DNA from 2 places in the Chromobacterium paludis genome. Region 1 is predicted to be linked to the other one. Evidence: riboswitches for the same ligand, from Rfam matches in the RefSeq annotation. Region 1 holds a riboswitch; the other holds the start of a gene.
The links. Region 1 has a riboswitch for cobalamin ahead of FYK34_RS03000 (HoxN/HupN/NixA family nickel/cobalt transporter). Riboswitches for the same ligand answer to the same signal wherever they lie in the genome.
Positions count from the first base shown of each region.

Region 1 (3,842 bases):
ACGATGACCGCAGCCTGCAGCCGGCGGGCGTGGGCCAGCAGCTGCTCCAGTCCCGGTATCGCGTCGGCGCGGCCCAGCACGCGCAGCACGATGGCGCGGACATCGGCCAGCTGGCCGTCCAGCAGCGCCCGCATCGCGGCTTCGTCGGCGATGCCTTGCAGCGAAATGCCGGCGACAATGGGAAAATCTTCCGGCCAGCGCGCGCGCGACAGCGCGGCGAGGTCGGTGCCGGCGTGGCTCAATAGCGCGATTTCGGCGCTCATGCCTGGGTCTCCGGGTCGATGTCGCCGATGCCGGTTTTATGGAACACCAGCTCTTCAACGGGCGAGCCATCGCGCAGATGCTGACAGACGATGCGTTCGACATCGGCTTCGTTGACCTTGCGGTACCAGACGCCGTCCGGGTACACCACCATCACGGGGCCTTCCTTGCACACGGCGAAGCAGTGGCTGCGGGTGCGCTTGGCGCGCAGGCCCTCGCAGGCGTCTATGGTGCGGCCCAGGTGCAGGAACATCGCCTCCGAGCCCTCGCCGTCAGGGGTGCAGCGCGGGCCGGTGCACATCAGCACGTGTTTGTCGTGCGTTCTCATTGAATCTCCGGGGCCAGTTGGTCGAAGCGCTTCCATTTGTAGATGGCGGCGGAAGCGAGCCAGGTGAACAGGAATACGCCGACCACGAAGTAGCCGAAGTGGGCCAGGTTCTCGTTCATCTCCGCCACCACGTCCCATGCGCCGCCGGACAGCTGCATCTTGTTGACCAGCAGGCCCAGCGCTTCCAGCCCGCCGATGCCGACGGCGACGACCACGGAGACGAAGGTGATGGTCAGGTTGTACCAGAGCTTGCGCACCGGCTTGATGAAGGCCCAGCCGTACACTTCCACCATCATCATGCTGTCCAGCGTGTCCACCAGCGCCATGCCGGCGGCGAACAGCACCGGGAACACCATGATGTGCCACAGCGCCACGCCATGCGCGCTTTGGGTGGTGGCGATGGCGAACAGGCCGATCTCGGTGGCGGTGTCGAAGCCCAGGCCGAACAGGAAACCGATGGGTAACATATGCCAGCTCTTGGTCACCATCTTGAACAAGGGGCGCAGCAGGCGAGCGAGCAGGCCCTGGTTGTTCAGCAGCAGGTCCAGTTGCTCGTCGCAGATGGCTTCGCCGGCGCGGGCGCGGCGGAAAGCGCCCCATACCGCGCGCAAGGAAGACAGATTGATCAGCGCCAAGGCCAGCAAAAAGAAAGCCGACACGCTGGTGCCGATGACGCCGCCTATCTCCTTGAATCCGGCGACGCGGCTTTGCAGCGCGGTGGCGGCGAACACGATCAGGGCGACGGCGATGACCACCACCGCGGAGTGGCCGACGGAGAAGAACAGGCCCACCGCCGACGGTCGGCGGCCTTCCTGCATCAGCTTGCGCACGGTGTTGTCGATGGCGGCGATGTGATCGGCGTCCACCGCGTGGCGCAGGCCGAACAGATAGGCGAGCAGGGCGGTGGCGAGCTGGGCCGGGTGATCGGTGAAAGCGGCGAACGCCCAGGCCCAGGCCAGAAGATTGGCCAGGATCAGTCCGGCGAGTATGGGCGCGTGGCGCGCCAAGCGGCGGCCCGCAGACAAAGTGGTGGATGGTTGCATGGTGCCCTCGGAGACGATACTCGTCGCGCAGGCGAGGGCACTTCCTTCCGTCTTGTATCCATGGACGGAGCTTGTGCGTATCCCCCGGCACACCCCGTCCGGCTTCTGCTTGCGTCGACACGTATGACGGCCGGTCTCCTGGCTCGCGCGTCATCGCCCGGGCGCCGCCTTCCCGACCGCTATGGATCAGTGGCGTCTGGCGTGGGCTCTGCGCTTACAGTTGCGGGGGCAGCCGCGGTGTTTCACCGCGTTCCCGTTTCACCCTCGAGGGGCACCGTCATGATGGAGCGGATGATACGCGACTAGCGGTGGGCTGTGAACAGTAATGGTTTTGATTACAAGCGTCGCCAGTCGGTCAGCGCCTGTTCCAGCCGCACCCAGTCCTGATCGGTTTTGGGCAGGCCGAAGCGCAGGCTGGGGATGGCCTCGAAGTAGCGGGTCAGGATGCCGCGGCCGGCCAGGTAGCGATGCGTCGACAGGCTATTTTCATGGGGGCTCCACTGGAACAGCTCGCAGCCGCCGGTAGGCGGCAGGCCGTGCCGCTCCAGGCAGCGTTGCAGCCTGGAGCTGTCGCGCCGCAGCCTGGTTCGCATCGCCTGTTGCCAGGCCGTGTCGCGCAGCGCCAGCTTTACCGCCTCGCGCGCCGGACCAGCCACCGCCCACGGCCCCAGCTCTTCGGCCAGCGCCCTCAGCAGTTCCGGCCAGCCGAAGACGAAGCCGGCGCGCGCGCCGGCCAGGCCGAAGAACTTACCGATGGAGCGCAGCACGATCAGTCCCGGCTTGCCGATGCGCGGCAGCATGCTGTCTTGCGGCGCGGCGTCCAGAAACGCCTCGTCCACCACCAGCCAGCCGCCGCGCGCGGCCAGCCGCTGCCGCCAGCTTTCCAGCAGGGCCGGGTCGAAGCGGTCGCCGGTGGGGTTGTTGGGGTTGCACAGCAATACCACGTCCAACTGGTCGATGCCGGCGGCCAGCTCATCCGGCGACAGGCGGAACAGCTGGTGTCCGCGCTTCTGCCAGTGGTGCGGGTGCTCGGCGTAGCACAGCGCCAGCATGCCGACGCGGCAGGGCGCGCGCAGCCTGGGCAACATCTGGATGGCCGGTTGCGAGCCGGCGACGGCCAGCAGTTGGTCGCTGCCATAATAGTCCGCCGCCGCCGCCTCCAGCCCGTCATGGTTTTGCGGCAGCCGCAGCCAGCTGTCGGCAGACAGCGGCGGCACCGGCCAGCTATGGGGATTGACGCCGGTGGACAGGTCCAGCCAGTCTCCGGCCGGAATGCCGTATTCGGCCGCGGCGCGCAGCAGGCCGCCTCCGTGTTCAAGCATGGATCGCTCCGATCAAGATGGCGGCCGCCAGCGACAACGCCGCCCACAGCCACATGCCCCGGTTGACCAGCCGCACCGCGCGGGCTATGTCTTCATGCGTGGGCGTGGGACCGCAACCGAGCGGCGGACGCTCCTTCCACTGGCCGTGATAGCGCGCGCCGCCGCCCAGGCGGACGCCCAGCGCGCCGGCGCCGGCCGCCATCACCGGGCCGGCGTTGGGGCTGTACCAGGTGGGGGCCTGGGCGCGCCAGCAGCGCCAGCCCTTGGCGGTATGGCCCAGCAGCAGGTAGGTGAGGGCGGTTAGCCGCGCCGGGAGATAGTTCAGCACGTCGTCGAAGCGGGCGGCGGCCCAGCCAAAGTGCAGATAGCGTTCATTCTTGTAGCCCCACATCGCGTCCAGCGTGTTGGACAGCCGGTACAGCACCGCGCCCGGCGCGCCCAGAACCAGAAACCAGAACAGCGCGGCGAAGACGGCGTCGCTGCCGTTTTCCAGCACCGACTCGATCGTCGCGCGGGCCACGCCGGCTTCATCCAGCTCGCTGGTGTCGCGGCTGACGATCCAACCCACCCGTTCGCGGGCCAGGGCCAAGTCGCCGTCGGCCAGGGCTTTTCGCACCACCTCGGCGTGCTGGGCCAGGCTCCGAGCGCCGACGGCCAGATACAGCAGGACGATGGGAACGATGGCGCCCAGCCACGGCAGTTTCGCCAGCGCCCAGGCCAGCAGGGTGAAAGGCAGGATCAGCAGCGCGATGGCGGCCGCGCCGCGCAGCCGCATACGCCAGACCGGCTCGGTCTCCGGCGCGGCCGGGTAGGCCAGCCGCTCCATGGCCTTGACCCGCCGGCCGAAGCCGACCAAGGGGTGCCAACGCGGCGGCTCGCCCAGCAGAC
Region 1 covers NZ_CP043473.1:662,829-666,670, forward strand. The annotation lists gene FYK34_RS02990 (cobaltochelatase subunit CobN) at 1-263, opposite strand, end outside; gene FYK34_RS02995 ((2Fe-2S) ferredoxin domain-containing protein) at 260-589, opposite strand; gene FYK34_RS03000 (HoxN/HupN/NixA family nickel/cobalt transporter) at 586-1,632, opposite strand; cobalamin riboswitch at 1,744-1,926, opposite strand; gene cobD (threonine-phosphate decarboxylase CobD) at 1,968-2,954, opposite strand; gene cbiB (adenosylcobinamide-phosphate synthase CbiB) at 2,947-3,842, opposite strand, start outside.

Region 2 (3,842 bases), 1.5 Mb from region 1:
CTCGAAGCTCTCCCCGCCGGGCGGGCTCAGCCTGCCTTCCGCCAGCGCTCCCCCCCAGCCGGGGTGGGCTTGCTCCAGCTCGGCCACTGGCTGGCCGTCCCAGTCCCCAAAGTCCATCTCGGCGAAGCGCGGGTCCACTTTCAGCGTCAGGGAGCCGTCCAGCGCATGCTTGACCGCGAACTCGCGGCAGCGCTGCAGGGGCGAGCTGGCGATGGCGGTGACCGGCGCCAGGCTGCTGAGGCGGCCCCAGCTGGCGGCCAGCTGCCGCTGGCCCCGCTCGGTCAGCGGCAGGTCGGTCAGGCCGATCAGCCGGCCATCGTGCTCGATGTCGCCGTGGCGCAGCAGGGTCAGCGTGTACGGGTTCATGCCGACTTGCCGCTGATGCCGGCCTCGGCGAAGGTGGCCATCTCCTGGTGCAGCTTCACTGCCATCTGCAGCAGCGGCACGCAGACGGCGGCGCCGGAACCCTCGCCCAGGCGCATGCCCAGGTCCACCAGCGGCTGCAGCTGCAGCGCGGTTAGCGCCAGCGCATGTCCAGATTCCGCCGAACGGTGGCTGGCCAACAGCCAATCGTGCAGCGAGGGCTCCAGCGACTTGGCGCACAGCGCGGCGGCGCTGGCGATGAAGCCGTCCACCAGCGAGGGCACGCCCAGGCGCGCGCCTTCCAGATAGAAGCCGGCGATGGCGGCGATTTCCAGCCCGCCCAACTCGGCCAGGGTGTCCAGGCCGCTGAGGTTTTCCCAGGCCACCCGCGCCAGCGCGGTCTTCACCACGCGCAGCTTGTTGGCCAGGCCGGCGTCGTCGATGCCGGTGCCGCGGCCCACCACCAATTCCGGCGCCGCGCCGGTTAGGCGGCAAATCAGCGCGGCCGAAGCCGTGGTGTTGCCTATGCCCATGTCGCCGGCGATCAATAGATTGGCACCGGTCTCCACCGCGCGGCGGGCGGCGGCGCGGCCGGCTTCCAGCGCGGCCTCCACCTCCAGCGTGCTCATGGCCGATTCCTTGGCCAGGTTGCGGCTGCCGGCGCGGACCTTGGCGTGGACGATGGGCAGGGCCGACACGTCGCCGGCCACGCCCACGTCCACCACTTCCAGCCGCGCGTCCAGCGCGCGCGCCAGCACGCAGATGGCGGCGCCGCCGTTGGCGAAGTTGCGCACCATCTCGGTGGTGACGGCGGACGGGAAAGCCGATACGCCCTCGGCGGTGACGCCATGATCGCCGGCGAACACGGTGATGGCGGGCCGCAGCGGCGCCGGCTGGGGGCGTCCTTGCCAGGCGGCGAAGCGGCAGGCCAGCTCTTCCAGCAGGCCCAGGCTGCCGGGCGGTTTGGTTAGCGTGGCCTGGCGGGCGCGGGCGGCGTCACGGGCGGAAAGATCCAGGGGTTGGCTGCTGTTCATGGTCTGGCCTGCTGCGAAGGGAGGATTAAGCGGTAGCGATAGCATGTGCGCTATCAGCGGACTCTAAGCATATTACTGCGTGGCGAGTGCCGCCAAAAGCCTGGCGGGTTATAATCGCCGCCTGCAGGTGTCCGCAGCCCGCCGCAAGGCGCGCGGATGAAACGGGAAGCCGGTGAGAAACCGGCGCTGCCCCCGCAACGGTAAGGCCTGGCGCGAAGCGCGCCCAGGCGACGCAAGATGTCACTGTCCAATGGGACGGGAAGGCGCGTCGCCGGCATGGCCCAGCCCGGAGACCGGCCTGCAAGCCCGGCCGGAAGCCGGGCGTTGACTGGAGTATCGCGGGGAGGCGATCCGACAGACGTTTCGGCTTGCCGCGTCCCGTTCCACAGCCCTCTTCGCACTCTGACGATATCCCTTGGCGGGGAAGCCATCCATCCTTGGAGTGTGTTTCATGTTCAAGCCTCAAACCTGCGCCCTTGCCGTGGCGCTGGCCTGCATTGCCGCGGCTCACGCCGCCAACGAGCCGGAATTTGCCGGCGATCCCGTGATCGTGACGGCGAGCCGCATCGCCCAACCGCTGTCCAAGACCCTGGCCGACGCCACCGTGATCACCCGCGACGAAATCGAACAAAGCGGCGCGCAAACCATGCAGCAGGTGCTGTCGCGCCAGGCGGCGATCATGGTCACCGGCAATGGCGGCCCAGGCGCCAACAGCAGCGTGTTCCTGCGCGGCACCAATGCCAACCACACCGTGGTGCTGGTGGACGGCGTGCGCATCTCGTCGGCGACGACGGGCACCACGGCGTTGCAAAATATTCCGCTGGATCAGGTGGAGCGCATCGAGATCCTGCGTGGCCCGGCCTCCAGCCTGTACGGCGCCGACGCCATCGGCGGCGTGATCCAGATCCTCACCCGCAAGGGCACGGGCGCGCCGCGCTTTAATGCCAGCGTGGAAGCGGGTAGCCGCAACACCGGGAAATTGACCGCCGGCGTGGCAGGCAAGAGCGGCGACACCGCTTACAGCGTGCAGTTGAGCCACGGGCAATCCAGCGGCTTCTCGGCCACCAACTCCAAGAATCTGTACGCGTACAATCCCGACAACGATGGCTATCGCCGCGACAGCTACACCGCCAATGTGACGCAGACGCTGGCGCCGGGCCATGAGTTGACGCTGCGGCTGTTCCAGAACTTTGCCCGCGCCGATTTCGACCAGCATGCCATCGGCCAGGACTGGACCGACAGCCGCCTCACCGGGCAAAGCCTGGAGTCGCGCAACCGCATCACCGATATTTGGACCAGCACGCTGCGCTACAGCCATAGCCAGGACAAGCAGGAAACCTTCAGCGACGCCTCGGGCGGACGGCGCGACAGCCTGTATCAGACCACGCAGAACGAATGGAGCTGGCAGAACGATCTGAACACCGCCTGGGGCGTATTCGCGCTGGGCGCGAGCCACAATGAGCAGAAAGTGGACAGCACCAGCGTCTTCACTAAGGCCACGCGCAGCCAGAATGCCGGCTTTGTCACTTATCAGCTGGAGCGGGGCGCCAACCTGTTTCAGGCCAGCGTGCGGCGCGATCACGACGACCAGTTTGGCGGCAAGACCACGGGCAAGGTTGATTACGGTTACCGTTTCGCCGACGGCTGGCTGGCGCGGGCGGGTTACGGCACGGCGTACAAGGCGCCTACCTTTAATGACCTGTATTACCCGTTCGATGGTTTTTATCAGGGCAACCCCAAGCTGCAGCCTGAGAACTCGATCAATGGCGAACTCGGCCTGGAATACCGCAGCCAGGGCCGCCTGTTCCGTCTGACCGGCTTCCGCAACCGGGTCAGCAATCTGATTTCCTACGGCCTGCTGGGCAATGGCGTGGGCACCATGTTCAATGTCAATCGCGCCACCATTCGCGGTCTGACCGTGGAAGGCCAGACCCGGCTGGCGGAAGTCGATCTGGCCGCCAATCTCACCCTGCTGGACGCGCGCGACGACAAGACCGGACAGTGGCTGGCCTTCCGGCCGCGCCAGAGCGCCAACTTCACCGCCAGCCGCGACTGGGGGCGCTGGACGGCCGGCATCGAACAGCAAATTGTCTCGGTCCGCTACGACAACCTTTACAACGTCAATCTGCACGGCTACGGCGTGAGCAACGCGTATGCCAACTATCGCTTCGCCAAGAACTGGACGGCCACCGCCCGTGTCGACAACCTGTTCGACCGCGAGTACCAAACCGCCCAGGGCTATAATACCGGCGGCCTGGGCGCCTTCTTGGGCGTGCGTTACCAGCAGTAAAGCGGGAGAGCATTCATGCCCCATTTGATCACCGGCGGCGCCCGCAGCGGCAAGAGCCGGCATGCGGAAGACCTGGCCCGCCAGCATGGCGGCGCCGTGTGTTACATGGCCACCGCCGAGGTGCGCGACGCCGAGTTCGCCCGTCGCGTCGATAG
Region 2 covers NZ_CP043473.1:3,409,389-3,413,230, reverse strand. The annotation lists gene FYK34_RS16170 (histidine phosphatase family protein) at 1-366, opposite strand, end outside; gene cobT (nicotinate-nucleotide--dimethylbenzimidazole phosphoribosyltransferase) at 363-1,397, opposite strand; cobalamin riboswitch at 1,506-1,713, shown strand; gene FYK34_RS16160 (TonB-dependent receptor domain-containing protein) at 1,849-3,687, shown strand; gene cobU (bifunctional adenosylcobinamide kinase/adenosylcobinamide-phosphate guanylyltransferase) at 3,703-3,842, shown strand, end outside.
Region 2: linked by a shared signal. The riboswitch ahead of FYK34_RS16160 (TonB-dependent receptor domain-containing protein) and the one ahead of FYK34_RS03000 (HoxN/HupN/NixA family nickel/cobalt transporter) in region 1 are both predicted to bind cobalamin.